Regions from separate parts of the Nocardiopsis sp. MT53 genome, predicted to be linked through region 2. Evidence: riboswitches for the same ligand, from Rfam matches in the RefSeq annotation. Region 2 holds a riboswitch; each other region holds the start of a gene.
What was found. A riboswitch is a leader RNA that binds a small molecule or an ion and turns the genes downstream of it on or off. The one in region 2 is predicted to bind thiamine pyrophosphate.
Positions count from the first base shown of each region.

Region 1 (7,013 bases), 3.3 Mb from region 2:
CGTGCTGCGCAACCTGCTGTCCACGGCGGTCGTCCTGGCGGTGGCGGTGGCCCTGGGCTTCCGTCCGCAGGCCGGTCCCCTGGAGTGGCTGGGCGCCGCCGCGCTGCTGGCCGGGTACATCACGGTGCTGACCGTGCTGGCCGCCGCCTGGGGACTGGCCTCCGGCGGCCCCGACACCGCCGCCACGTTCGCGTTCGTCGCCCTGTTCCCGCCCTACCTGTCCACGGCGTTCGTTCCGCTGGAGGGGCTGCCGGGGTTCCTGCACGGGGTGGCCGCGCACCAGCCCGTCACACCGGTGACCGAGACCCTGCGCGCGCTCACCTCGGGCACCGCGCCCGGCGACCACGCCGCCGCCGCACTGCTGTGGCTGGCGGGCCTGGGCCTGGCGGGGGCCGCGCTCACCGGGTGGCTGTTCCGGCGGGCCGCCGGGCGGCGCTGACTCCTCCGGGTACGGCGGCGGCCCCGGTCCGGTGGGATCGGGGCCGCCCGCTCTCAGCCCTGCCGGGCCGCGACGCGGTCGCGCAGGGCCGCGGCCGCGGCCGCCGGGTCCTCGGCCTCGGTGACGGCGCGCACCACCACGATCCGGCGTGCGCCGGCGTCCAGGACCCGGTCGACGTTGTCGAGGTCGATGCCGCCGATCGCGAACCAGGGGCGGTCGGTGCCCAGGGCGGCCGCCCGCTCCACCAGTCCGGTCCCGGCCGCCGGGCGGCCCGGCTTGGTGGGCGTGGCCCAGACCGGGCCCACGCAGAAGTAGTCGCTGCCCGGCTCCTCGGCACAGGCCCGGGCGGTGTCGATGTCGTTGTTGGAGCGCCCGATCAGCGGATCGGCCCCGATGACGTCGCGGGCCATGGGCACCGGCAGGTCGCGCTGCCCCAGGTGGAGCACGTCGGCGCGCACCGCGCGGGCGATGTCGGCGCGGTCGTTGACCGCGAGCAGGGCGCCGTGGCGTTCGCACGCCTCCCGCAGCACCTCCAGGGCCGCGAGCTCCTCGCGCGCCTCCAGGCCCTTGTCCCGGAGCTGGACGATGTCCACTCCCCCGGACAGCGCGGCGTCGGCGAACTCGGCGAGATCGCCGCGCTCGCGGCGGGCGTCGGTGCACAGGTACAGAAGGGATGCGTCCAGGCGCTTGCGCAGGCTGGTTCCGTGGCTGGTCCTCACGCCCACCAGCCTAGGCCCTGGCCCCGGCGGGCCCAAGGGGGCGGGCGACGCGGGCGCGCCCACCCCGGCAGGGGCGTCAGAAGGCCAGGCTCTGGGCGCGGCGGCGCACCTCGGTGCCCCGGTTCTCGCGCATCGCCTGGATCGGGGTCCCGGGCAGCGTGTCGTCCGGTGTGAAGAGCCAGCGCAGCGCCTCCTCCGTGGAGTAGCCCGCGTCGCTGAGCAGGACCAGGGTACCGGGCAGCCCCTTCACGAGGTCGTCACCGTCGACGAAGGCGGCCGGGATCGAGAGTTCGCCGCCGCGGACCACGCCCATGAGCCGGTTCTCGCGGATGAGCGTCTTGATGCGGTTCGGGCTCACGCCCAGAGGCGCGGCCGCCTCCTTGAGGGTCAGCCACTCGCCGACCAGGGTGTCGAGATTGGTATCGCTAGATGTCACCCCACCAATCTGCCACAGGCCCGGTCCCGCGGACACCACGCACGCCGCGGACACCGGCTCCGGCCCCCGGATCCGGGGGCCGTAGTATGTGGGGCGAACACAGACGTCCCGCGGGAGCCGGGTGGACCCGGCTGAGAGGGGGGCTGCCGCCCCCGACCGCACGAACCTGATCCGGATCATGCCGGCGAAGGGAGCGGAGGCAGCACCGTGCGCACCCCTGAGACCGAACGGCGCCCCGACACGATTCGTCCTACCTCTGGGGGGCCGGAGGGCGGCCACGGCGTCGTCGTGGTCGGCGGCGGCCTGGCCGGCCGCGTGACCGCCTGGCGGGCGGCACAGGACGGACACCGGGTCACCCTGGTCGAACCCGACCCCGTCACCGACCCGGCCGGCGCCCGGGCCGCGTCCACCGTCGCGGCGGGCATGCTCACGCCGGCCACCGAGGCGGTGTTCGGCGAGGAGCCCCTCATGGAGTTCGGCATCCGGTCGGCCTCCCTGTACCCGGACTTCGTCGCCGAACTGGAGGCCGCGAGCGGGCTCGGCGTCGGCTACCGCACCACCGGAACACTGCTGGTCGGCTTCGACGCCGACGACATGGCGGTCCTGGACCGCCTGCACGACCTCCAGAAGCGCCTGGGGGTGGAGACCGAGCGCCTGAGCGGTCGGGAGTGCCGGCGGCTGGAGCCGATGCTGGCCCCCGCGGTGCGCGGTGGCGTGCTCGCCCCACAGGACCACTCGGTGGACCCGCGCCTGCTGCTGCGCGCCCTGGCGGTGGCCGGGGAGCGCGCCGGGGCCGCGGAGGTCCGCGGGCGTGTCACGGCCGTGCGCTCGCCCGGCGCCGGGGGCGCCCGACTGGGCGCGGTCCTGGACGACGGCCGGGAGCTGCCCGCCGACCAGGTGGTGGTCGCCGCCGGGTGCTGGAGCGACCGGATCGACCTGCCCGAGCCCGTCGTGCCGCCGCTGCGCCCGGTCAAGGGGCAGCTGCTGCGCACGCGGGTGCCCGCCGGGGAGCCGCCCCTCGTGGAGCGGACGGTGCGCGGCCTGGTCCGGGGCTTCCCCGTCTACCTGGTGCCGCGCGCCGACGGCGAGATCGTCATCGGCGCCACCCAGGAGGAGCTGGGCTACGACACCTCCCTGACCGCGGGCGGGCTGTGGCAGGTGCTCCGGGACGCCCGCGAGCTGGTCCCCGGCGTGACCGAGCTGGAGGTCACCGAGACCTGCGTGGGCCTGCGCCCCGGCTCCCCGGACAACGAACCCCTGCTGGGCCCCACCCGGGTCCCCGGCCTGCACCTGGCCGGGGGGCACTTCCGGCACGGGGTGCTGCTGACCCCGGTCACCGGCGAGGTCATGGCCCGTGCCCTGGCCACCGGGACCCTGCCCGAGTACGCGGAGCGGTTCGCCGCCGACCGCGCAGGCGAGACGACGTGGAAGTGAGAGTTGTGGAGCTGATCGTCAACGGCGACCGCCGCGAGGCCGCCGACACCACCACGGTCGAGGAGATCGTGCGCGACCTGACCGCCGCCGACGGCGGCGCCATCCCCGGCGGCATCGCCGTCGCCGTCAACGACGAGGTGGTGCGCCGCGCCGCCTGGGCCGGGACCCGGCTGGGCGCGGGCGACCGCGTCGACGTCCTCACCGCCGTCCAGGGGGGCTGACCGTGACCGAGCACATCGACGACCCCCTGGTCATCGCCGGGGTCTCCTTCGGGTCCCGGCTCATCACCGGCACCGGCGGCGCGCCCTCGCTGGAGGTCCTGGAGGAGGCCCTGACCGTCTCCGGCACCGAGCTGACCACCGTGGCCATGCGCCGGGTCACCCCGGGCGCCCGCGGCTCGGTCTGGGACGTGCTGGAGCGCAACGGGATCCGCCCGCTGCCCAACACCGCCGGGTGCTTCACCGCGGCCGACGCGGTGCGCACCGCCCGGCTGGGCCGGGAGGCGCTGGACACCGACTGGGTGAAGCTGGAGGTCGTGGCGGACGAGCACACGCTGCTGCCCGACCCGGTGGAGCTGCTGGAGGCCGCCGAGCGGCTGGTGGACGAGGGGTTCACCGTGCTGCCCTACACCAACGACGACCCGGTGCTGGCCCGCCGGCTGGAGCAGGTCGGCTGCGCGGCGGTGATGCCGCTGGCCGCGCCGATCGGCTCGGGGCTGGGCATCCGCAACCCGCACAACCTGGAGCTGATCGTGGAGCAGGCCGGGGTCCCCGTGATCGTGGACGCCGGGATCGGCACCGCCAGCGACGCCGCCCTGGCCATGGAGCTGGGCTGCGACGCGGTGCTGCTGGCCAGCGCGGTGACCCGCGCCGAGGACCCGGTGCTCATGGCCCGGGCGATGCGCGACGCGGTCCGCGCCGGGCGCGCCGCCCGGCTGGCGGGGCGCATCCCCGTGCGGCGGCACGCCCGCGCCTCCTCCCCGGCCGCCGACTGAGCGGAACCCCGGCGCGCGGGCCCCGCCTCCGGCGGAGGCGGGGCCCGCCGGAAGAGACCTCGAACACGTGGGGACCGGGTCCCTTCCGTGATCATGCGAGCGATCCGGAACCGAATGCGCTCGGCGAGCGACGAAGATACACGGGGGACGCGGTCACCGACCGGCGGTCCGGCTCAGGCCGGAGCGCACCGCACCGACCCGGCCGCACACGGCGTCATCGCTGTTCAGAGCACTGACCGGTGGCCATCGGGAAGGCCGCCGGTGCGGCGGCACCGCGGCGTTGCCCCCATCCCCTACCGTGAAGAGGGGTGCGCACCGCCCGGAAGCGGGGCCCGGCGCACCCCAGGACGACCCAGGACCGCGCGTCCCACCCCCCGTGGAGCAGGGGCGGCGCGGCCGTGAACCGCGGGGCAGACCCGGGACGGGCTTCCGCTATCGTGTCGGTTCGACACCCGGTGTCGGGTACGCGCCACCGACCGCGACAGCCCGCGCTCCCCGCAGCAAGGACACTACTCCGCCGTGGACATGACGACTTCCGACCCGCTCGTGGGCGCCACTCTGGACCAACGCTACTTCGTAGAGTCCAGGATCGCCGGAGGCGGGATGGCGACCGTCTACGTCGCCCACGACCTGAGGCTGGACCGCCGGCTGGCGTTGAAGGTCATGCACCCTTCGCTGGCCCAGGACCCCACCTTCGTCCAGCGCTTCATCAACGAGGCGCACTCCGTCGCCAAGCTCTCCCACCCCAACGTCGTCCAGGTCTTCGACCAGGGCGAGGACCGGGGGCACGTGTTCCTGGCGATGGAGTACGTGCCGGGGCGCACCCTGCGCGCCCTGCTCAAGGAGCGGGGGCGGCTGTCCGCCCGCGACGCGCTCCAGGTGATGGCGCCGGTGCTGGCCGCGCTGGGCGCCGCCCACCAGGCCGGCATGGTGCACCGCGACATCAAGCCCGAGAACGTGCTCATCACCGAGGACGGCCGGATCAAGGTCGCCGACTTCGGCCTGGCGCGCGCGGTGGAGCAGTCCACCCAGGGCCTGACCCGCACCGGGACGCTCATGGGCACCGCCGCCTACCTGGCGCCGGAGCAGATCGAGCGGGGCACCGCCGACGCGCGCACCGACGTGTACGCGGCCGGGATCATGCTCTACGAACTGCTCACCGGCAGCCAGCCGCACACCGGCGAGACGCCCATCGCGATCGCCTACCAGCACGTCAACGAGGACGTCCCGCGTCCCTCGCACTTCCTGCCGGGCCTGCCGCCGGAGGTGGACGCCCTGGTCACCAAGGCCACCGAGCGCGACCCCCGCTACCGGCCGGGCAACGCCGGGCAGTTCCTGGCCAAGGTGCTGGAGGTGCTGCACCGGCTGCCGCAGACCCCGGAGACGGGCGGCCCGCTGCCCCCGGTCGCCCCGGCGGCCGCCGCGACGGCGGCCGTCACCGCCCCGCAGCTCATCGCGGGCGGGGCCGGGCCCGGGACCGAGAACGCCACCATGATCGTGGAGATGGGCCCGGGCGCCCCCTACGACGATGACGACGACTACGCGGACGACTACCCCGGGGACGGTCCCCCGGGCCGGCGCCGCGGGGTGCTGCTGGGCGCGGGCGCCGCGGCCCTGGCCCTGATCGTGTTCGTCGCCGGGTGGTGGTTCCTGGTCGGGCGGTTCGAGGAGGTGCCCGAGGTCGTCGGCGCCGAGCAGGAGGCCGCCTGCGCCGCCGTGCGCGACGCGGGCCTGAAGTGCCTGGTGGCCGACGAGGCCGTCTACAGCGACGAGACCGCGGGAACCGTCGGCGCGGTGGACCCCGAGGCCGGCGAGCGGCTCTCCCCCGGCGACGAGGTGACCATCAGCCTGTCCAAGGGGCCGCGCGAGGTCGAGATGCCCGACTTCAAGGGCGAGGACATCTCCAACGCGCTCAAGGAGATGGAGGAGCTGGGGTTCGCCCCGGAGAACCTGGAGCAGAACGTCGTCGACGCCGAGGACGTCCCGCCGGGCCAGGTCATCTCCACCGACCCGGAGCCCGGGCAGGTCGCCGACCGGGAGTCGACCGTCACCTTCGAGGTGAGCCGCGGCATCGACGTCCCGCCGGTGGCCGGGCAGAAGGTCGAGGACGCCGAGCGGACGCTGACGGACCTGGGCCTGACGGTGAACATCGTCGAGGTCGAGAGCGACAGCGTCGACGAGGGCCTGGTGATCAGCCAGAACCCCGACACCGGCGCCACCCTGAGCGCGGGCAGCGTGGTCGAGCTGACCGTCTCCACCGGCCCGCCGGGGGTGGAGATCCCCGACGTCGTGGGCATGAGCGTCCGCGACGCCAAGGAGGAGCTGGAGGACGCCGGGTTCAAGGTGAAGGTGGAGCGCATCCTGGGCGGCCGGATCGTCGCGGAGCAGTCGCACACCGGCAAGGCGCCCGAGGGCACCGAGATCACGATCACCGCGACCCCCTTCGCGTTCGAGGGCGAGGACGACGACTGACCCGGTACGGGTGAGGCGGGAGGGGCGGCGCGCCGGAGCGCCGCCCCTCCCGTGTCCCGGGCCCCGGCCGGGTGCGGACGCGCGGGGGCGCCGCGGACCGGGGCGGGATAGGGTCACCGCCATGGAGAGCAGTGAGGACATCCGGGTCCTGGTCGTGGACGACCACCCCATGTGGCGCGACGCGGTCGCGCGCGACCTCGACGAGGCCGGGCTGACCGTGGTCGGTACGGCGGGCGACGGCGCGAAGGCGCTGCGGATCGCCCCCGCGGCCCGGCCCACCCTGGCCATCGTCGACCTGCACCTGCCGGACATGACGGGGGTCGAGCTGACGGCGGGGCTGACGGCCCTGGCCGAGCCGCCCCGGGTGCTGGTGCTGTCGGCGAGCGGGGCCGGGGACGACGTGCTGGCCGCCGTGAAGGCCGGGGCCACCGGCTACCTGGTCAAGTCGGCGGGCCGCGACGAGCTCCTGGACGCGGTGCGGCGGGTGCACCGGGGCGAGGCCGTCTACACCGCGGGCCT
Region 1 covers NZ_CP080599.1:4,262,270-4,269,282, reverse strand. Annotated here, with positions in the region: gene K1J57_RS19070 (ABC transporter permease) at 1-439, shown strand, start outside; gene thiE (thiamine phosphate synthase) at 493-1,158, opposite strand; gene K1J57_RS19060 (Rv2175c family DNA-binding protein) at 1,235-1,594, opposite strand; TPP riboswitch at 1,695-1,804, shown strand; gene thiO (glycine oxidase ThiO) at 1,838-3,028, shown strand; gene thiS (sulfur carrier protein ThiS) at 3,034-3,249, shown strand; gene K1J57_RS19045 (thiazole synthase) at 3,264-4,022, shown strand; gene pknB (Stk1 family PASTA domain-containing Ser/Thr kinase) at 4,542-6,494, shown strand; gene K1J57_RS19035 (response regulator transcription factor) at 6,616-7,013, shown strand, end outside.
Region 1: linked by a shared signal. The riboswitch ahead of thiO (glycine oxidase ThiO) and the one ahead of thiD (bifunctional hydroxymethylpyrimidine kinase/phosphomethylpyrimidine kinase) in region 2 are both predicted to bind thiamine pyrophosphate.

Region 2 (7,013 bases):
GGGAGACCCTGGAGCGGGTGGATGAGTCGCTGCTCAACACCGAGCTGGGCGGGCCGCTGGACCCGGTGCACGCGCCCTCGGGCGGCCCCTCCGACGCGGCCTCCGCGTCGCCGTCGGAGTCCCCCGTCAACGAGGCGGGCGGCTGACCGGTCCCCGGCCGGACGCGGCGGAGCCCGCCCCCGGTCCGGGGACGGGCTCCGCACGGGTCCGCGGGGCGGTCAGCGCCCGGCCCGCAGGTCCTCCAGCACCTCGGCGAACCGGTCCAGGCCCCAGTTGAGGTCCTCCTCGCTGATCACCAGCGGCGGGGACATGCGCACGGTGGAGCCGTGGGTGTCCTTGACCAGCACACCGTTGCGGGCCAGCCGCTCGCACATCTCCTTGCCGGAGGCGAGCGCCGGGTCGACGTCCACACCGGCCCACAGGCCGATGCTGCGCACGGAGAGCACGCCCTTGCCGACGAACTCCTCCAGGCGGCGGCTGAACACCTCGCCCAGCTTGCGCGCGTTCTCCAGGTAGGGGCCCTCGGTCAGCATCCGGACGACCGTGCTCCCCACCGCCCCGGCGAGCGGGTTCCCGCCGAAGGTGCTGCCGTGCTGGCCCGGCTTGATGACGCCGAGCACGTCCTCGTTCGCGACCATCGCCGACACCGGCAGGATGCCGCCGCCCAGCGCCTTGCCGAAGAGGTAGGCGTCGGGGACGACCCCGCTGTGCTCGCAGGCCCGGATCGTGCCGGTGCGGCCCAGGCCCGACTGGACCTCGTCGGCGATGAACAGGACGCGGTTGTCGTCGCAGATCTCCCGCACCCGCGGCAGGTAGTCGAGCGGCGGGACGATGACCCCGGCCTCGCCCTGCACGGGCTCGATGAGCACGGCGACCGTGGTGTCGTCGATGGCCGCCTCGATGGCCGCGGCGTCGCCGTAGGGCACCGAGCGGAAGCCCGGCGTGTACGGGCCGAAGCCGGTGCGGGCCTCGGGGTCGGAGGAGAAGGAGATGATCGTGGTGGTGCGGCCGTGGAAGTTGGCCCCGGCCACGACGATGGTGGCCTGGTTCTCGGGGACCCCCTTGACCTCGTAGCCCCACTTGCGGGCGACCTTGATGCCGGTCTCCACCGCCTCGGCGCCGGTGTTCATCGGCAGGACCTTCTCCTTGTCGACCATCCGGGCCAGGGCGTCCACCCAGGGGCCGAACTGGTCGTTGTAGAAGGCGCGGCTGGTGAGGGTCACCCGGTCGAGCTGGCGGTGGGCCGCGGCCAGCAGGTCGGGGTTGTGGTGTCCGAAGTTCATGGCCGAGTAGCCGGCCAGGCAGTCCAGGTAGCGCTCGCCCTCCACGTCCGTCACCCAGGCCCCGCGGCCCTCGGCGATGACGACGGGCAGGGGGGCGTAGTTGTGCGCGGAGTGCTCCTGCGCGAGTGCGATGTGGTCCGCGCTGGAGAGTGCGGGTGTGTCGTGTTCGGGAAGTGTCGCGCCGGGGTTCCCGGCGTCGTTCGCCTGCCCCAGGTTCTGGGTGTTGCTCATCCAACCGCTCCGATCACCATTGACCGATGTCAGACACTAGATACCCACCGCGGGGCCCGGTAGAGCCCCCGCCGGAGAGTCCCCAAGAGTTGAGCAGATGACCCGGTGACCCCACAAGGGGTGAGGTGTGTCACAAACGCACGACCGGGCCCGAAATCCGGGCCCCGCCGACGCCCCGGAAAGGCCGTGGAACAGGGCCGTCCGGGCCCTGTGACCGGGCCCGTGAAGTGGGGTGATGCGGTCCACACCCCCGGTGGCGATCGGCTCCCCTCCCGACGGGTACGGTCGGCACACAAGTCATCGACGCGTCGGCCGGAAGCCGGTCGGCGCCGGCGTCCCGCCGCGAGCCCCCGTGCCGTGGACGGCAGCGCCGCATCCGCCGCCAAGGGAGGCCGCCCGTGCGTTCATCGCCCGGACCCGCCGCGCCGCAGACCGCCGCGTCGCCCGCGACGGCCGACCCCGACGCCGCGTTCTCGCTGACCCGGCTGTTCGACGCCGTCGCCGACGCGGTGCCCGAGCGGACCGCCCTGGTCGCCGGGGGTCGCGTCGTCTCCTACGCCGGGTTGCGCGGGCGCGCGGACCGGCTGGCCCGCCACCTGGCGGACGCGGGCGTGCGCCGCGGCGAGCACGTGGCGATCCTGGCCTTCAACCGGGCCGAGTGGACGGAGTCGTTCCTGGGGGTGCTGCGCGCGGGCGCGGTGCCGGTGAACGTCAACTACCGCTACGTGGCGGGCGAGCTGCGCCACGTCCTGGCCGACTCCCACGCGGTGGCGCTGATCGCCGAGGAGTCCCTGGCCGCGACGGTGGCCCGGGTCCGCCCCGACCTGCCCCGGCTGCGCCACGCGGTGCTGCTGGAGGACGGCGCGGGTCCCGCGGCCCGCGAGGCCGTGCGCGCCGCCTTCCCCGGGGCCGTGGGCTACGAGGACGCGCTGGCCGGGGCCCCGCTGGACCGGGCGCTGCCGCCCACCTCGGGCTCGGACCACTACCTGCTGTACACCGGCGGCACCACCGGCTACCCCAAGGGCGTCCTGTGGCGGCAGGCCGACATCTTCCGGGCGGCGATCGAGCGCCGCTCCCCCGGCGCCCCGCGCGCCCGCTCCCCCCGCGACGTGGCCGAACGCGCCCGCGCCTGCTTCCCCCAGCGCATGCTGGTGCTGGGGCCGCTGATGCACGCCGCCGGGCAGTGGAACGCGCTGAGCATGCTGCTGTGCGGCAAGCGCGTGGTGCTGTCCACCGACCGCAGCTTCCGCGCCGAGAGGGTGGTGGCGCTGGCCCACCGGGAGGGCGTGCACACGCTCCAGGTGGTGGGCGACGCGATGGCCCGCCCGCTGGCCCGGCACCTGCTCACCGAGCCCGGCCTGTGCCCGGACCTGTCCGCGGTGCGCTCGGGCGGGACACCGCTGACCCCGCCGGTGCGCGGCCTGTGGCGCGCCTGGCGCGAGGACATCGCCCTGGCCGACTCCTACGGGGGCTCGGAGACCGGGGTGTGCGGTTCGGCGACCGGCGGACAGGACGCCGAGGGCGGCGCGGAGCCGCTGACCGGCTCCCGGGACGGCCGCAGCTTCACCATGGGCGGCAGCATCGCCGTGCTGGACGAGCACCTGCGCCCGGTGCCGCCGGGGTCGGCGGCGGTCGGCCGCATCGCGCGGACCGGCCGGATCCCGCTGGGGTACTACAACGACCCGATCGCCACGGCGCGCACGTTCCCCACCGATGCGGAGGGGCGCCGCTGGGCGCTGTCGGGCGACTTCGGCACCCGGGCCGCCGACGGGTCGATCGTGCTGCTGGGACGCGGCAGCGTCGTCATCAACACGGCGGGCGAGAAGGTGTACCCCGAGGAGGTCGAGGCGGCGCTCAAGGCCCACCCGTCGGTGGAGGACGCCATCGTGGTGCCCGCCCCGGACGAGCTGCTGGGGCAGCGCGTCACCGCGCTGGTGTCGCTGGCCGCGGGCGCGGCGCCGGACGAGCCGGGCCTGCTGGCGTTCTGCCGGGTGCGGCTGGCCGGGTTCAAGGTGCCCCGGACCGTGCACTTCGTGGACCGGGTGCGGCGCACCGCGGTCGGCAAGCAGGACTACCGGTGGGCGTCGTCGGTGGTCCGGGGAGGCGTCTGAGGGGGCCGGAACCGGCCATGCGGGGTCCCGCAGCACTGTGCTGTGGGACTCCTTCTTTTTCGGCTTCTGAGCGGCGGCGTCCCTGCACGACCGAAAAATCGAACAGTGGATGACAAAACGCCTGTTCGCCCCGCCCCTTCCCTCCCCCGGTGCCCCCGATGGCACGGGGTGGGGGAATCCGCACCCCGTCCCCGCGGCCGCCCACAGCGACCGTTTCCGCTTGTACCTTAGGAGAAGGCAGGCCGAGGACGCCCCTGAGCGGGGAGACCGTCCCACCCCGCCCGCACGAGCAGACGAAGGACCCGTGACGGACCGGGCACCCCTGCCGGCCGCGTGAGAGCGGTCCGCACCCCTCCCCAGAACCGGCGGAGTCCTTCCCCTCCCCCAGACCCGCCCGCAAAGCACGAAGAAGAAGAGGAACCCGGATGCCAGCGAATCTGTGGACGATGTCGGCCCTGGCCATGAACACGTCGGTCGAGGAGGAGATCGTCCACGAGTACGAGGGGTTCATCGGGTGGGTCCTGAACCTCATGGTGACCCTGGGCGAGCCCGGTGTGGGCGTGGCCCTGTTCATCGAGACCTTCTTCCCCCCGATGCCCAGTGAGGCCGTCCTGCCCGGCGCGGGCTTCCTCGCCTACGACGGCCAGATGAACGTCTGGCTCGCCATCCTGTGGGCCACCATCGGCTGCCTCGTCGGCGCCTGGGGCTTCTACGCGATCGGCGCGCTGCTGGGCCGCGAACGCACCATGTGGCTGGTCGAGAAGACCCCGCTGCTGGAGATCGGCGACTTCCACAAGGCCGAGAAGTTCTTCGAGCGCTTCGGCGGCATGGCCGTCCTGCTGGGCCGGTGCGTGCCCCTGGTCCGCAGCTTCATCTCCGTCCCGGCCGGCATCGAGCGGATGCCGCTGCTGAAGTTCTCCCTCTACACCGTCATCGGCTCGGCCGTGTGGAACACCATCTGGATCGGCCTGGGCTTCGTCTTCGGCCCGGCCATCAAGCCCATCCTGGTCCAGTGGAGCGGCCTGATCAGCAACATCGTGCTGGTCGTCATCGCCCTGCTGCTGCTGTGGTTCGTGGTGGTCCGGGTCCTCAAGATCGTCCGGGCGCGCGGGGCGCAGAACACGCCCACCGCCTGACCGCCCCACCGGCGGCATCCTCAACCGAAGGACCCTCCCGGGTCCGCACGGCGCGGGGTGCCGGGGCGCGGCCGACCGGCCGCGCCCCGGCTGAGAGCACACCCGTCGAACCTGCCCTAGTTAGCACTAGCGAAGGAACGCCCATGAGCGCGTACAACATCGTGTCCATCGCCGGCAGCGACCCCAGCGGGGGCGCCGGGATCCAGGCCGACCTCAAGGCCTTCTCCGCCCACGGGACGTTCGGGATGAGCGTGATCGCCGCGCTCACCGCGCAGTCCACCCGGGGCGTCACCGGGGTCCACCCCGTCCCCGCCGACTTCGTGGTCCGCCAGATGGACACCCTCTTCTCCGACGCGACCGTGCACGCGGTCAAGGTCGGGATGCTCGGCACCGCCGAGATCACCGAGGCCGTCGCCGAGGCGATCGGGCGGCACGGGCTGCCCAACGTCGTGGTCGACCCGGTGATGGTGGCCAAGAGCGGCGACCGGCTGCTGGAGGCCTCGGCCACCAAGGCGCTGCGCACCGCGCTGCTGCCCCGCGCCGACCTGATCACCCCCAACCTGCCCGAGGCCGCCGACCTGCTGGAGGAGGACGAGGCGACGGACCTGGAGGGGATGCGCGCCCAGGCCCGCCGCCTGCTGGAGCTGGGCCCGCGCCGGGTGCTGCTCAAGGGCGGCCACCTGGAGGGCGGGGAGAGCGTGGACGTCCTGGTGTCCCGGGACGGAGAGCACCGGGAGTTCTCCGCGCCCCGCGTGGACACCCGCAACACCCACGGCACCGGCTGCACCCTGTCGTCGTCCATCGCGGCGCTGCTGCCGCAGCGCCCGGACGCGGCCTCCGCCGTGGCCGACGCCAAGGCCTACCTGACCGAGGCCCTGCGCCGCGCCGACGAGATCGACGCGGGCGGCGGCCAGGGCCCCGTCCACCACTTCCACGCCTGGTGGTGACCCGGGCACGGGAACGCGAGAGGGGGACCGGCCCGAGCGGCCGGTCCCCCTTTTCCCGTTCCACGGCGTGCCGTGGCGGCTAGCCCTTGACGACGTCGTCCATCAGGGCGTCGGGGTTCTTCCAGTCCGGGTGGGCGAAGAACTTCCTGGTCTCCGCCACCACGAGCGGCGACAGCACCAGCAGGCCCACCAGGTTGGGCAGCGCCATCAGGCCGTTGGCGATGTCGCTGAACAGCCACACCGAGTCCAGGCTGGCCACGGAGCCGACGAACACGACGACGATGAACAGGAGCCGGTAGGGCAGCACGAAGCGCCGGCCCACCAGGAACTCGATGCACCGGTCGCCGTAGTAGGACCAGCCGAGCAGGGTCGTGAAGGCGAACACCGCGACGGAGATCGCCACGACCACCGCGCCCGCGGGGGCCAGGGACGGGCTGATGGCCTCCAGGCCCTGCGTCATCGCCTGGCTGGTGAGCAGGGAGCCGTCCTCGGCGTTCTCGCCCTGCCAGACACCGGTGGTGATGATGACCATGCAGGTCATGGTGACCACGATGATGGTGTCGATGAAGGTCTGGGTCATGGAGACCATGGCCTGGCGGACCGGCTGCCGGGTCTTGGCCGCGGCGGCGGCGATGCCGCCGGTGCCCAGGCCCGACTCGTTGGAGAAGATGCCGCGCGCGAAGCCCATCTGGATGGCGATCAGCACGGTGGAGCCGGCGAAGCCGCCGGCGGCCGCGGTGCCGGTGAAGGCGTCGGTGACCACGAGCTGGAGCGCGGGCAGGAGCTGCGCCCAGTTGGCGGCGAGCACGGCCAGGCAGATGCCGACGTAGCCGATGATCATGATCGGCACGAGCGCGGAGGCGACCCGGCCGATGCTCTTGATGCCGCCGAGGATGACCGCGGCGGTCAGCACCATGAGGACGAGGCCGATGATCCAGGTGTCGACCCCGGTCACGCTGTTGATCTGCTGGGCGACGGTGTTGGCCTGGCTGCCGTTGCCGATGCCGAAGGCGGCGATCGCGCCGAAGACGGCGAAGAGCACGCCCAGGACGGTGCCGAAGCCCCCGCCGATGCCGTACTTGAGGTAGTACATCGGGCCGCCGCTCTGCTCGCCCTTGGCGTCGGCGCGGCGGAACTTCACACCCAGCAGGGCCTCGCTGTACTTGGTCGCCATGCCGAGGAACCCGACGACCCACATCCAGAAGAGGGCGCCGGGGCCGCCGATGCCGATGGCGAGCGCCGCGCCGGCGATGTTGCCGACGCCGACGGTGGCCGCGAGGGCCGTGCTGAGCGCCTGGTAGTGGG
Region 2 covers NZ_CP080599.1:402,692-409,704, forward strand. Annotated here, with positions in the region: gene K1J57_RS01700 (SGNH/GDSL hydrolase family protein) at 1-146, shown strand, start outside; gene rocD (ornithine--oxo-acid transaminase) at 219-1,514, opposite strand; gene K1J57_RS01710 (acyl-CoA synthetase) at 1,913-3,625, shown strand; gene K1J57_RS01715 (DedA family protein) at 4,051-4,761, shown strand; TPP riboswitch at 4,805-4,916, shown strand; gene thiD (bifunctional hydroxymethylpyrimidine kinase/phosphomethylpyrimidine kinase) at 4,905-5,708, shown strand; gene K1J57_RS01725 (sodium:alanine symporter family protein) at 5,788-7,013, opposite strand, start outside.

Region 3 (7,013 bases), 3.1 Mb from region 2:
AGAAAGGGAAGCACATCCCTCTCGAAGCGCTCTTCCCGCTCCTCGGCTGTCTCCTGGCCCTGATCCAAGCCCGTCGGCCTCCTCGCACTGGTCCCGGCTGGGAAATCCGTACCTCCAAGATACGGTTCCCCGGCACGGGGCCGCGCATCGGCACCACGTGGCGTGGACAACGCCTCCTCGCGTTCGAGGCAAGCACCGGCGATCGGCATGGTCTGGCGGTCCTCCTCGGAAAATCCCTGGTGGCGGTGGGACCGGGGCCCTCCCCGGTCGCGGTGTTCGGTCACAACAACGGCCGCCGCCCGCTGATTCCGGTCCGGACACGGGTCGAAGGTCCCCTCCTCGCGGAACTTCGCCGATCGGACGCGTCAGGGGAGGTGAGGCATGGCAGAGTGCGGGTAAGACCCTTTGAAGGATGGGAGAGGAGTGCACGTGCGACCGTCCTCGACTCCGGCCTCCGACCGCCCCCGGTCACCGGCGGCCCAGTTCGCCACCCCCGACCGGCTCTCCGACTACTGGCGGTTCTACTGGGCCGTCGCCGAGGCGCAGATCGCCCGCTGGCTCCCGGAGGCCCCCTCCCGGCTGCTGGACCTGTCCAGCCCGGACTACCAGGGGACTCCGCGCGCCGTCGCCGCGGGACACGACGTGGTCGCCCTGCTGCCCTCCGCGGACTCTGCGGTGCGCAGGCCGCTGCGCCTGGTCAACGGACGCGCCGCGGTGCCCCGCCCGGCCCGCCGCGGGCGGCTGCGCCAGATCGTGGGGGACGCGGCGTTCCCGCGCTTCCTGGCCGCCGAGAGCTTCGACGGGGTGATCGCCGACAACCGGGTGCTGTCCCGGCAGCTGGCCACCGAGGAGTCGGTGGCCGAGATCGCCCGGGTGCTGCGGCCCGGCGGCCGGGTCCTGCTGTGCGTCGACTCGGTGGTGCTGGGCATGGCCCTGCTCGCCGAGCAGGACTGCTGGCCCGAGCTGAGCCACGCGCCCAGCGCCGACGTCCTGCTGGTGCCCTGGCCCGACGGGTCCATCACCCGCTGCTTCACCGCCGAGCAGCTCACCGACACCCTCACCGAGGCGGGCCTGGAACTGGAGTGGATCAAGCCCCGCACGGTGCTGTCGGCGTCCACGGTGGAGATGATGCTGGCCCGCGACCCGCGTTCGATGAACCGGCTGGTCGAGATGGAGCTGCGCGCCACCGAGTCCGACGACTACGTCGGCGTCCACCTCGTCGCCGCGGCCCGCAAGCCCCTCTAGCGCCCGCTCCCCGAACGCTCCCGAGCGTTCCGGCGCTCGCGCCGGATGCCGGGAGCGGTCGCGGGGCGATCTCTCACAGGAGGGTCGGCGCGGCGAGAGGCGGTCTCGCGGCCGCGACCCGGAACGACCCGCCGAACACGCCCTGGCGCCCGCTCCCCGAACGCTCCCCTGGGCCGTGGGGGCTCCGGGGGCCCGGAGGAGGCGCCCAAGGGAAGAGGCCCGGAGGAGGCGTCCACGGGAAAGCGCGGCGTGGGCCGTCCGTCGGGGCCGGCGGTCGACGAGGACCTGGACGCAGCACCGAAGGCTCCGACCCTCGAGGGCCGTCGGCGGCACGGCCGCGCCGAGCGGGGAGGGGGCCGGCGGCGGTGCCGCCGGCCCGTTCAGGGACGCCCGGTGCGCGTCCGGGCCGTCAGGGCCCCGGGGTCACCCGGACCGTTCGGTGAGGGGCAGGTACACCCGCCCGCCCTGCTCCCCGAACTCGGCGGACTTGTCGGCCATCCCCCGCTGGATGGCCTCGACCGTGTCCAGCCCGTTCTCCGCCGCGTAGCGGCGCACGTCCTGCGTGATCTTCATCGAGCAGAACTTGGGCCCGCACATGGAGCAGAAGTGCGCGGTCTTGGCCGGCTCGGCGGGCAGCGTCTCGTCGTGGTACGCCGTCGCCGTCTCCGGGTCCAGCGACAGGTGGAACTGGTCCTTCCACCGGAACTCGAACCGCGCCCTGGACAGCTCGTCGTCCCACTCCTGCGCCCGCGGGTGCCCCTTGGCCAGGTCGGCGGCGTGGGCGGCGAGCTTGTAGGTGATGACGCCGGTCTTGACGTCGTCGCGGTCCGGCAGCCCCAGGTGCTCCTTGGGGGTGACGTAGCAGAGCATCGCGGTGCCGTACCACCCGATCTGGGCGGCGCCGATCGCCGAGGTGATGTGGTCGTAGCCCGGCGCGATGTCGGTGGTCAGGGGGCCGAGGGTGTAGAACGGCGCCTCACCGCACAGCTCCTCCTCCAGCCGCACGTTCTCCGCGATCCTGTGCATGGGCACGTGCCCGGGGCCCTCGATCATCACCTGCACGTCGTGGGCGCGGGCGATGTGGGTGAGCTCGCCCAGGGTGCGCAGCTCCGCGAACTGGGCCTCGTCGTTGGCGTCGGCGATGGAGCCGGGCCGCAGCCCGTCGCCGAGCGAGAACGTGACGTCGTACTCCCGGAGGATCTCGCACAGCTCCTCGAAGTGGGTGTACAGGAAGCTCTCCCGGTGGTGGGCCAGGCACCAGGCGGCCATGATGGAGCCGCCGCGCGAGACGATGCCGGTGACCCGGCGGGCGGTGAGCGGCACGTACCGCAGCAGGACGCCCGCGTGCACGGTCATGTAGTCCACGCCCTGCTCGCACTGCTCGATCACCGTGTCGCGGTAGACCTCCCAGGACAGCCGGGCCGGGTCCCCGTCGACCTTCTCCAGCGCCTGGTAGATGGGGACGGTGCCGACCGGCACGGGCGAGTTGCGCAGGATGCGCTCGCGGGTCTCGTGGATGCGCTTGCCGGTGGACAGGTCCATGATCGTGTCGGCGCCCCAGCGGGTGGCCCACACCATCTTCTCGACCTCCTCCTCCACCGAGGAGGTGACGGCCGAGTTGCCGATGTTGGCGTTGATCTTGACCAGGAAGTTCTTACCGATGACCATCGGCTCGGACTCGGGGTGGCGGCGGTTGGCGGGGATGACCGCCCGGCCCACCGCCACCTCGGAACGGACGAACTCGGGGTCCAGGCCCTCGCGCTCGGCCACGAACCTCATCTCGGGGGTGATGGTCCCGGCCTTGGCGTGGGCGAGCTGGGTGTCGGCCCCGTTGACGGGGGTGCGGGAGCGGATCCACTCCCCGCGCAGGGCGGGCAGCCCGGCGCGGACGTCGATGTGTGCGGTGTCGTCGGTGTAGGGGCCGGAGGTGTCGTACAGGTCGAAATGGCCGCCGTCGGTGAGTCCCACCCGGCGCCCGGGGATCCGGAGGGTGAAGCCCTCGGGGGTCTCGATGTCCCGGTAGACCTTGGATGATCCCATGATGGGACCAGTGGTCACCCGGTGCTCCCCGGTGGTGGGACCGGTGTCACGGCTCTGCGAAGCCGTCATGGCATGCCTCCCTACGTCGGAATTACCCGAACAGGTTCTGCGGTCGGCGACACCGTTGAGCCGCCCTCTCAGCCCGCCATGGCGCGAGCTCCCGCGTTGCGTTATCCCGTTGTGGGGCACGGTCGGACCGTGCCCGGGCGCGCCCGCGTTCACGGGCGGCCCCGGACACTGTACACAGGGACACCCCGGTCCCGTCCAGGGGTGCAGAGAGCCCCGGAGGCGGACCCCGGGGGTCAGAAGAGGGTGTCCGGCTCCGGCCCCGACCCGGCCGCCAGCGGCGTGAGCAGGTCGGGGCGGTTGTTCTTGATGGTGTTGACGTCGGTGGACACCTCGTCCGCGACGAGCCGGTCCGCCGGGGTGTCGGCCATGATGTGCATCAGCTCGTCGGGCCCGGTGCCCGGGTCCAGCCACGCCGCCCAGTCCTGCCGGGGCACGATGACGGGCATCCGCTCGTGGATGTGCGCGAGCGCGGGGGCGGCCTCGGTGGTGATGACGGCGCAGCTCCACACCCAGCCCGCCGGGTCCTCCTCGGGGGCCTCGGGGTCGCGCCAGCGCTCGAAGATCCCGGCCATCGCCAGCGGCTCGCCGCCGCCGGGGTAGTGGACGGAGTAGGGCTTCTTGTCCGCCTTGGCCTTGCGCTTCTTGTGGTCGGGGTCGGTGGCGGGCGAGGTGCTGGCCTGGACCGTGCCGTCCCTGCCGACGAGCTGCCACTCGTAGTAGGCGTCGGCGGGCAGCAGGCAGCGGCGGCGCCGGAACGCCGTGCGGAACGCGGGCTTGTCGGCGACGGTCTCGCTGCGCGCGTTGATCATCCGGTAGCCGATGTTGCGGTCCTTGGCCCAGGAGGGGATCAGCCCCCAGCGCAGGGTGTGCAGGGAGCGCGGCCCGGGCTCGGCCTCCTCCCCGCCCTGCGGGGGCGGGCCGAGGACGGCGTACACCGGGCGGCCGGGCGAGATGTTGTAGTCCGGCTCCAGCTCCTCCAGCGGCGGCCAGGCGCGGGTGTCCACGTCCTCGCCGGGCAGGGACTCCTCCGGGAGGCCGAAGTCGAGCCGGAGCTGCTGCACGTTCCTGGACTGGGCATAACGACCGCACATGCGTCCGATCCTACGCCGACGGCACCCGCTTCCCATCCGTGACATCCGAATCCGCGGGCGCTCCCGCCCCCTCCGCGCCCCCGCGGCCGTCGCGGCCCGCGTCCCGGGAGCGGTCGCGCAGGGCGATCGCGCCCCCGGCGACCAGCAGCAGGCCGCCGGCCGGGCCCAGGGCCCAGGGCGCCCACGAGTCCAGGGAGCGCAGCAGCAGGGAGCGCACCCGGGCCTGCTCGGCGCGGCCCGCGATCTGGTTCTCCCGCAGGCCCAGTTCCGCGTAGAGCAGGTGCGCCTCGCCGGAGGCGTTCTGCGGGCGCAGCGTCTCCAGCCGCGCCTCGTGGGCGTTGACGACCGTGCCGGACACCGGCTCCACCCAGTAGGTGCGCGTGAGCTCCAGCCAGCGGCCGGCGGTGACCGTGCCCTCCGCGCCGGGGGTGAACAGCCACGCGGGGACCTCGCGGGCCGACTCGGGCACCTGGGTCGCGGGGATCTCCTGGGTGTAGCGGCGCACGGTCAGCCCGGCGACCTCGTCGGTCCCCTGGAACTCCATGACGGGCGCGGCCCGCACCTCGGCGTCGTAGAAAGGGTGGTCGGCCTCCCCCACCCCGGGGGGCCAGGAGAACACCAGCCCTGCCTGGCGGACCGCCCGGTCGCCGTTCACGTGCTCGCCGCAGCAGTTGACGGCGCGGCCGGTGTCCCGGTCGACGATGGCCCGGCGGCTCCAGTGGTCGATCATCGCGCCCTCGGCGACGGTGTCCACCGACATCTCCCAGGCCGACCAGTCCGGGCCGTGGGCCTGGGCGCTGACGGACGTGTTGCGGACGATCCGCACCCCGTCCACCCACGCCCACCGGGACGTGTCCAGGTACCCGGCGCCGTCGGCGACCATCGTCATCTCGAACCGGCCCTGGGCGGGCAGCACCGCCACCCGGTCGTACACGTACAGCGGCAGCATCGCGGCCAGGGTCAGCAGGAAGGCGCCGACCGCCGCCGGGACCGTGCCCCGGGGCAGGGCGCGCCGCCCCGCGGTGTCGTCCGCGCTCATGTGCGGGCCTCCTCGTGGTCGCTCTCCCGGCCGCCGGCCTCCGGGGCGGGGCCGGGGCCGTCACCGTTCCACGATCGGCCCCGGGGCCGGTCCGGGGACCGGCCCGGGCCCGGCGGGCCGGACGCGCCGCGGGCGCCACCCGTCCCGCGCGGGTGGGCGTCGGCCCGGGACGGGTCGGGGCGCTGCCCCAGGGCCAGGACCAGGCGGGCCAGGGCGGGCAGGCACAGCAGCTGGGCGACCCAGCCGCGCAAGGGCTGGCCCACCACGTCGGTGATGTCGTGGAACGGCATGTGGACCGCCAGGTGGGTGCCCACCGCCATCGCCAGGCCCGCCAGTCCCAGCGACACCGCCACCGGCCACGGTCCGGCCAGGCGGGGCAGGAGCCGCCCGCCCATGGACGGGCTCCCCGGCTTGGCGTGCCGGAGCCGGGCGGGCGCGCGGCGGCCCAGCCACCACATGCACAGCAGGATGGCGCCGACCAGGGCGGCGCCGACCGCCCCGGCGACCCAGACCCCGTACGCCAGGCCCAGCGGGAGCACGAACCACCGCGACGGCCAGGCCGCCCCGGCCGCGGGCAGCGCGCGCGCTCCGCGCAGGGCCCCGGCGGCCCCGGCGCGGCCGCCCGGCAGCAGGCGGCGCGGCCACAGGGCGGCGACCACCAGCAGGGCGGCCAGGACACCGCCCGCGATCAGGGCCCGGTGGTAGGCGGCGTCGGGGGTGTAGGTCAGGGTCACGGTGCCCGCGCTGCCCGCCGGCAGCAGCCAGCCCTGCTTCCACCCCTCCAGGCGGACCGGCTCCAGCACCTCCCCGCCCTCCAGGCGCGCCTGCCAGCCCTCGTTGTAGTTCTCGTTGACGACGAGGAAGGAGTCGGTGTCCACGGCCTCGACGTCGAAGCGGCGCTCCCCCGGACCCCACTCGTGCACGGTCGCGGGGGCGGTCAGGGAGACCTCGGGGCGCTCGGCCACCGACTCCCCCGAGCCCACCACTGCGGAGCGGACCTCGTACCGGTTGCCGGGGTCGACGACGATGCGGTTCTCGCCCTCCACCAGGTCCAGGGCGGTGCAGCTCTCGTAGCGCAGCGGGCGGCCGGTGAGCTGGTCGGCCAGGGTGCCCTCGCTGATCCGCGTCTCCACCCGCTGCCCGTTGACCCGCAGGGTGGGGCCCAGGCCGCAGGCGGTGGACGCGTCCCCGTCGGGGACCGGGTCGACCGGGTCCACGCCCGGCAGGGCGATGGTGCCGATCTCCAGCGCCTGGCCCTCGGGGCGCTCGAACGTGATCCGCACCGCGTCGGCGGTGAACGGCGCGAAGTCGACCCGGCCGCTGCCGTCCAGCCACCCCTCGCGCACGGTGCCGCCGCCCTCGACCGTGACCTTGATGGGGCGCAGCACGCTGTCGGCGCGCGGGAAGTCCACCGTGAGGTGGCTCAGCTCGACCGGCCGGCCCAGCTCGATGTCGAGCCAGGGGCGCTTCTCCTCGGGGTCGGGGTACCAGACGGTGCTGCCGTCGTCGTCCAGGGCGCCGCGGCCCAT
Region 3 covers NZ_CP080599.1:3,462,450-3,469,462, reverse strand. Annotated here, with positions in the region: gene K1J57_RS15480 (sigma-70 family RNA polymerase sigma factor) at 1-68, opposite strand, end outside; gene K1J57_RS15475 (class I SAM-dependent methyltransferase) at 424-1,245, shown strand; gene thiC (phosphomethylpyrimidine synthase ThiC) at 1,669-3,354, opposite strand; TPP riboswitch at 3,348-3,459, opposite strand; gene K1J57_RS15465 (SOS response-associated peptidase) at 3,588-4,445, opposite strand; gene K1J57_RS15460 (DUF3068 domain-containing protein) at 4,456-5,484, opposite strand; gene K1J57_RS15455 (alpha-(1->3)-arabinofuranosyltransferase) at 5,481-7,013, opposite strand, start outside.
Region 3: linked by a shared signal. The riboswitch ahead of thiC (phosphomethylpyrimidine synthase ThiC) and the one ahead of thiD (bifunctional hydroxymethylpyrimidine kinase/phosphomethylpyrimidine kinase) in region 2 are both predicted to bind thiamine pyrophosphate.

Region 4 (7,013 bases), 460 kb from region 2:
GGGTGATGAGGCCGGAGATGCTCCGCCCCTCGGCCTCGGCCCCGGCCCAGTCGCGCGGCCGGTACTGGTACTTCTCCGAGTCCAGGTACTCCTCGCTGCCGGGCCGCACGGGGGTGTTCTCGCACAGCTCGTAGCCGGAGTAGACGCCCCAGGTGGGTGAGAGCAGCGAGGCCAGGACCGCGCGGATCTCGAAGGCGGGGCGGCCGCCCTCCTGGAGGTAGGCGTTGAGGATGTCCGGGGTGTTGGCGAAGAAGTTGGGCCGCAGGTAGTGGGCGGTCTCCCGGCTCAGCTCGGTGAGGTAGTCGGTGAGCTCGTCCTTGCCGTTGCGCCAGGTGAAGTAGGTGTACGACTGGTGGAACCCGACCTTGGCCAGGGTCCGCATCATGGCGGGGCGGGTGAACGCCTCGGCCAGGAACAGGACGTCCGGGTGCTTCTTCGCCACGTCGGCCAGCAGCTTCTCCCAGAACGCCACCGGCTTGGTGTGCGGGTTGTCGACCCGGAAGATGCGCACCCCGTGGTCGATCCAGTGCTGGACGACGCGGCGGATCTCCCGGTACAGCCCCGGGAAGTCGTTGTCGAAGTTCAGGGGGTAGATGTCCTGGTACTTCTTGGGCGGGTTCTCGGCGTAGGCGATGGACCCATCGGCCCGGGTGGTGAACCACTCGGGGTGCTCGGCGACCCACGGGTGGTCGGGGGAGCACTGCAGGGCCAGGTCCAGGGCGATCTCCAGGCCGTGTCCGCGCGCCTCGGCGACGAAGGCGTCGAAGTCGGCGAGGGTGCCCAGGTCGGGGTGGACGGCGTCGTGCCCGCCGTCGGCCGAGCCGATGGCCCACACCGACCCGGGCTCGCCCGGACCGGCGGTCAGGGCGTTGTTGGCGCCCTTGCGGTGGGCGTGCCCCACGGGGTGGATCGGCGGCAGGTACACCACGTCGAAGCCCATGTCGGCGATGGCCGGCAGCCGCTTGGCCGCGGTGGCGAAGGTGCCGGAGACCTCCTGGCCGGGGGCGGTGTCCACCTGGGCGCCCTCGGACCGGGGGAAGAACTCGTACCAGGAGCCGAAGAGGGCGCGCTCGCGGTGCACGACCACGCTGGTGCGCTGCGAGCGGGTGACGAGCTCGCGCAGCGAGTGGTCGTGCATGAGGGCGAGCACCTCGGGGGTGACCGCGGCGTAGCGTTCGGCCGGGGTCAGCGAGGTGTCGCGCAGGGTGGCGGCGGCCCGGGCGAGCAGGGGCCTGCGGGGAACGCGGCGGGCGGCCCGGGACAGCAGCCGGGCCCCCTCCTCCAGCACCAGGTCGGTGTCCTGGTCCAGGGGGAGCTTGACCTCGGCGGCGTGGTGCCAGGTGGCGAAGGGGTCGCTCCAGGCCTCGATGGCGAAGGACCACTTCCCCTCGGCGGGGAGGGAGATCTCCGCCTCGTGGCGGTCGGTCCCGGGGGCGCGCTCGCTCATGCGCACGAGGCGTTCCCGGCGGCCCTTGGGCGAATAGACGACCACACCCGCGGAGAGGGAGTCGTGCCCTTCGCGGATGACCGTCGCGCCGACGGTGAAGCGTTCACCGGGAACCGCTTTCACCGGGCCGAGATCGTTGTCCGGAGAGATGTCGAGGATGGGCAGGCGTCCGATCACTGGCTACACCGTAATTGTCGTGGTTCGGGCGTTTCGGGGAGGCGCTTCGGGCGACGTCGGGCAGAAATAACCCAGAGTTAATCCGAGGCAAGACGGAGTTAATGAAGGGCCCGGATCGGATTCTGTCCGGATTGCGGCTTCGGTGCCCTCCGCTCTCTATCGTGTGCCCTCTCGTGTGGTTTGGCGGAGTGCCAGGGCCGGATAATTTATGTGATCCTCGTCACACTGGCCGTAGGGGCTTTCTGCTGGTATTTGACTGGTTTCACCTGCGTAAACTACGCAAATCGGTCAGAAAGAGACACGTGTTTCGGGGGCCTCTCTGGTTGTTCTGCCATTCTCTGTGGTGAAAAGTCGGAAAACTCATCGGTCATGTTGCAGGGGTGTGGCGGATGGGTAGGGATGACCAAATGCCCGGAGGAGGGGTCCGACCTTATTGCGGACATGCCCGTGTGTCGGAATGATCCACGGAAGTCGGCTAGTCCAGGATCCGGTGCATCGGTGCGGCGGGCCGTGCCGTGCGGCTTCGTTTCGTCTCGATGTCGAGAAATTGAAATGCCCGTTTCGTTGAGTAGTGCACCTGGCGTGAGCGATGTCCGATCTGTTGGCTTTGCCATGGATTGATGAAGAGTTTCAGTGACACGCCCGATCCCGCGCCGTCCGTGGCGGCCCGTCCCTGCGAGGGTGGTCGACGCAGCAGTGCCCCGCCCGTGCCGAGCGCGGGCGGGGGCCACACGGCGTTGGGGGGACGACGTGACGGAGCCGAACCGGAAGGGCCGGCCGGAGGAGAGACGCAGGACGATCCTGGGGCTGGCGGGCACGGGCGCGCTGGCGGGGCTGCTGACCGCGGCGCTGATCCTGCCCTGGGCGGGCGGCCTGGGGCTGGCCGCCCGCGACGCCGCGGCCGGGTTCATGGCGCTGCCCGCCGACCTGGAGATCCACCGCCTGACCGAGCGGGTCCTCATCACCGACGTCGACCACGAGCCCATCGCCGAGGTGGCCCGGCGCGAACGCGAGGTCGTCGGCCTGGCGGACATCAGCCCCTGGGTCCCGGCCGCGCTGATGGCGATCGAGGACGAGCGGTTCTACGAACACGCCGGGCTCGACCTGCGCGGCCTGCTGCGCGCCGCCACGCGCACCGCGCAGGGCGACACCCAGGGCGGCTCGACCATCACCCAGCAGTACGTCAAGAACCTGCTCATCGAGCAGGCCACCGACGAGGAGGGGGTGCGGCGCGCCAGCGAGCGGACCCTGGTCCGCAAGCTCGTCGAGCTGCGCTACGCCATCGACGTCGAGGACCGCCTGAGCAAGGACGAGATCATGGAGGGCTACCTCAACCTCGCCTACTTCGGCTCCGGCGCCCACGGCATCGAGATCGCGGCCCGCCGCTACTTCTCGACCACCGCGGACCGGCTGGACCCCGGCCAGGCGGCGACCCTCGTGGGCCTGGTGCGCGCCCCCTCCTACTACGACCCGCTGGCCAACCCCGAGGCCGCCGCCGAACGGCGCGACCTGGTGCTCGACCGCATGGTCGCCACCGGCCACCTGTCCGAGGGGGAGGCCGACCGGTACCGCGGGGCCGACCTGCGGCTGGACCCCACGCCGCGCGGCGGCAGCTGCTACCACAGCGATCAGCCGTTCTTCTGCGACTACGTGATGCGCTGGCTCCAGGACTCCGAGGAGCTGGCCGAGGACCCCGCGGAGCGCGAGTTCCTGCTCGGGCGCGGCGGCATCACCGTGCGCACCACCCTGGACTCGGGGATGCAGGCGGCCGCGCAGGAGGCCATCGACTCCCGGGTGCCCCCGGGGGACACCACCAAGTTCGCCGCGCAGGTACTGGTGGAGCCCGGGACCGGCAAGGTCCGGGCGATGGCCCAGAACATGCGGTACGGGTTCGACGAGGAGGAGGTCGGGACGACCTCCATCAACCTGGCCGTCGACCATGAGGACGGCGGCTCGCACGGGTACCAGGCGGGGTCCACGTTCAAGGCGTTCACCCTGGCCGCGGCGCTCGACAAGGGGCTGAAGTACGGGACCAGCTTCGACTCGCCCAAGAGCGTCTCCGTGAGCGGGATGGCCAACTGCGAGGGCGGGACGATGTCCACGTGGAAGGTGAACAACGCGGGCGAGAGCGACGCGGGCTCGCACAACATGATCAGCGGGACCAAGGGGTCGGTGAACACCTACTTCGCCCAGCTCCAGCGGCGGGTGGGGCTGTGCGAGACCGCCGAGATGGCCGAGCGGACCGGCATCCACCGCGCCGACGGCGAGCCGCTGGGCGTGTGGAGCTCCTTCACCCTGGGCGACCAGGAGGTCTCCCCGCTCACCGTCGCCAACGCCTACGCCACCTTCGCCGCGCGGGGCGAGTACTGCGAGCCGCGCCCGGTGTCCTCCGTGACCGTCGGCCGCGAGGGCGACGAGGACTTCCGCGAGATCCGGATGCGCTCGCACTGCGAGGAGGGGGCGGTGCCGACCCACGTGGCCGACGGCGTCAACCACCTGCTCCAGCAGACCTTCAAGGGCGGCACCGCGAACGGCCTGGGCATCGGCCGCCCGGCCGCGGGCAAGACCGGCACCACCGACAGCGCGGCCTACGCCTGGTTCGCCGGGTACACGCCCAACCTGGCCTCGGCCGTGGTGGTCGGCGACATCCGGGGCGGTGAGCAGAACCCGCTCCAGGGGGTGTGGATCGGCGGCCGGTACTACGGGATCGTCTACGGCGGCACGCTGCCGGGGCCGATCTGGCAGGCCACGATGAACCGCGCCGCGGCCGACCTGCCCGCGGAGTCCTTCGCCCCGTCGCCGCCCCGCTTCGGCGACCCGTCGGCGGCCCCGCCCAAGAAGAAGGAGGAGGGCGACGAGGACGCCTGACCGCAAGGCGCGGAGGGGCCCGGGAGGGCCCTCCGGAGCAGTCCCCGGGGAGGGGACGGGGGCCGGTCCCGGTTCGGGGCCGGCCCCCGCGGCGTCCCGGGAGGTGAGACGGGACGGCGCAGGACTGGCCTTCTCCGGCATATGGCGCATAATGGTGGCGAACCGACAGGGGAGCGCGTGAGCGCTGAGAGTGCGGAGAGTCCGCAGACCCTTACACACCTGATCCGGGTAATGCCGGCGAAGGAAGTCGTGGGAACCGCCACCGGTGGCGCGTCTCGCGCGCCGGAGGTCCGCTTCCGGCGCCGCAGTGCCCCGGTGCCGCTCTTGGCCGTATCCGCCCCTCGTCACACCGACGAAGGGACACATCGAATGGGCACCGACACCACCCCCGGTGGCACCTGGGCCGACATCAGGTCGCGGGCACGCGGCTGGCGCACCGTCGACATCGTCGTCGCCGCCGTGCTGGGCGTCGCCGTCGGCGTCGTGTTCTGGCTCTGGAACATCGTCTGGTCCATCACCACCCCGCTGTTCGCGGCGTTCCCGCCCGGGCAGGCGGCCGTCTACGGCATGTGGCTGATCTCCGGCGTCCTGGGCGGGCTCATCATCCGCAGGCCCGGCGCCGCCCTGCTGACCTCGATCGCCGCCGCCTCGGTGTCGGCGGTCCTGGGAACCCAGTGGGGGGTCATGGTCCTCCTCGACGGCACCCTCCAGGGCATCCTGCCCGAGCTGGTCTTCCTGGCCTTCGGCTACCGCCGCTGGGGCATGGGCGTCGCCGTCCTGGCCGCCGCCGTCGCCGGGATCTCCCCGGCGATCCGCGACAACATCGCCTACAACGTCACCTGGCCGCTGCACTACCAGGTGATCTACGGGGTCATCGTGGTGATCAGCGCCGCGGTCATCGCCGGGGTCGGCGCGCGCCTGCTCACCACCGCCCTGGCCCGCTCCGGCGCGCTGGCCCCCTTCGCCTCGGCCAAGGGCTGACCGTGGCCGACCGAGGACGCCCGGGCGCCCGCGTCGAGCTCTCCGGCTGGGGATGGCGGCACGCGGGCCGCGACGCGTACACCCTGCGGGGCGTCGACCTGGCCGTCGGGCCCGGTGAACGGGTGCTGCTGCTCGGCGCCTCCGGCACCGGCAAGTCCACCCTGCTGCACGCCCTGGCCGGGCTCACCGGCGACGACGGCGCCATCGGCGGAGAGGAGGAGGGCCTGCTCCTGGTGGACGGGGAGCGGGCCCGCCGCGGCCGGGCCGAGGTCGGGCTGGTCGCCCAGGACCCCGAGTCGCAGATCGTCATGGCCCGGGCCGGGGACGACGTCGCCTTCGGCCCGGAGAACCTGGGCGTGCCGCCGGAGGAGATCCGCGAGCGGGTGGGCGAGGCGCTGGAGGCCGTCGGTTTCCCCTACGGTCCGCGCCACCCCACCGGTGCGCTGTCGGGCGGCGAGAAGCAGCGCCTGGTCATCGCCGGGGCGATGGCGATGCGCCCGCGCCTGCTGCTGCTCGACGAGCCCACCGCCAACCTCGACCCGGACGGGGCCGCCCTCGTGCGCGGGGTGCTCGCCCGCCTGCTGGAGCGGACCTCCGCGACGATGGTGCTGGTGGAGCACCGGGTCGCCGAGGTCGTGGACCTGGTGGACCGGGTGGTCGTGCTGGAGGCCGGGGGCGGCGTGGCCGCCGACGGCCCGCCGCGCGAGGTGTTCGCCGCCCACGGCGCCGCGCTGGCCGCGCAGGGCGTGTGGGTGCCCGGGCACGAGCCCGACCCCTCCCTGGCAGCCGCCCCCGGCGGCCCGGTGCTGCTGCGGGCCGCCGGGGTGGACGCCCGCACCCCGCCCGGGCTGGGCGTGCGCGTCCCGCCCCGGCGCACGGTCCTGGAGGACGTGGACGTCGCGGTGCGGGCCGGGACCGCCACCGCGCTGACCGGGCCCAACGGCGCCGGCAAGTCCACGCTGCTCACCCTGCTGGCCGGGCTGTCCCGGCCCCACCGCGGCGCCGTCCTCCCGCACGGCCCGCTGGCCGACGCCGACCGGCGGCCGCTGGCGCGCTGGCCGGCACGCAGGCTGGCCCGGCACGTGGGCACCGTGTTCCAGCACGCCGAGGACCAGTTCGTCACCGGCACCGTCCGGGACGAGCTGAGGTTCGCCCCGCTGCGCGCCGGGAGGGGCGAGGCGGAGACCGAGGCGTGGGTCGGCGAGCTGCTGGAGCGCCTGCGGCTGACCGCGCTGGCCGACGTGCACCCGTACACGCTGTCCGGGGGAGAGAAACGGCGGCTTTCGGTCGCCACCGCGCTGAGTTCCGGCCCTTCGCACGCCCCCGACGTGCTGGTCCTGGACGAGCCCACCTTCGGCCAGGACACCCGGACCTGGACCGAGCTGGTGGAACTGCTCGGCGGACTGCGGGCCGAGGGCCGCGCCGTCGTCATGGCCACCCACGACGAGCTGCTGCTGCGCCGCCTGGCCGACGTGCGGATCCGGGTCGCCGGCGGCCGGGCCGAGGAGACGGGCCGCGCCGACGCGGCGGAGGGGGGCAC
Region 4 covers NZ_CP080599.1:866,658-873,670, reverse strand. Annotated here, with positions in the region: gene K1J57_RS03670 (alpha-1,4-glucan--maltose-1-phosphate maltosyltransferase) at 1-1,624, opposite strand, end outside; gene K1J57_RS03665 (transglycosylase domain-containing protein) at 2,375-4,492, shown strand; TPP riboswitch at 4,650-4,755, shown strand; gene K1J57_RS03660 (ECF transporter S component) at 4,862-5,473, shown strand; gene K1J57_RS03655 (ABC transporter ATP-binding protein) at 5,476-7,013, shown strand, end outside.
Region 4: linked by a shared signal. The riboswitch ahead of K1J57_RS03660 (ECF transporter S component) and the one ahead of thiD (bifunctional hydroxymethylpyrimidine kinase/phosphomethylpyrimidine kinase) in region 2 are both predicted to bind thiamine pyrophosphate.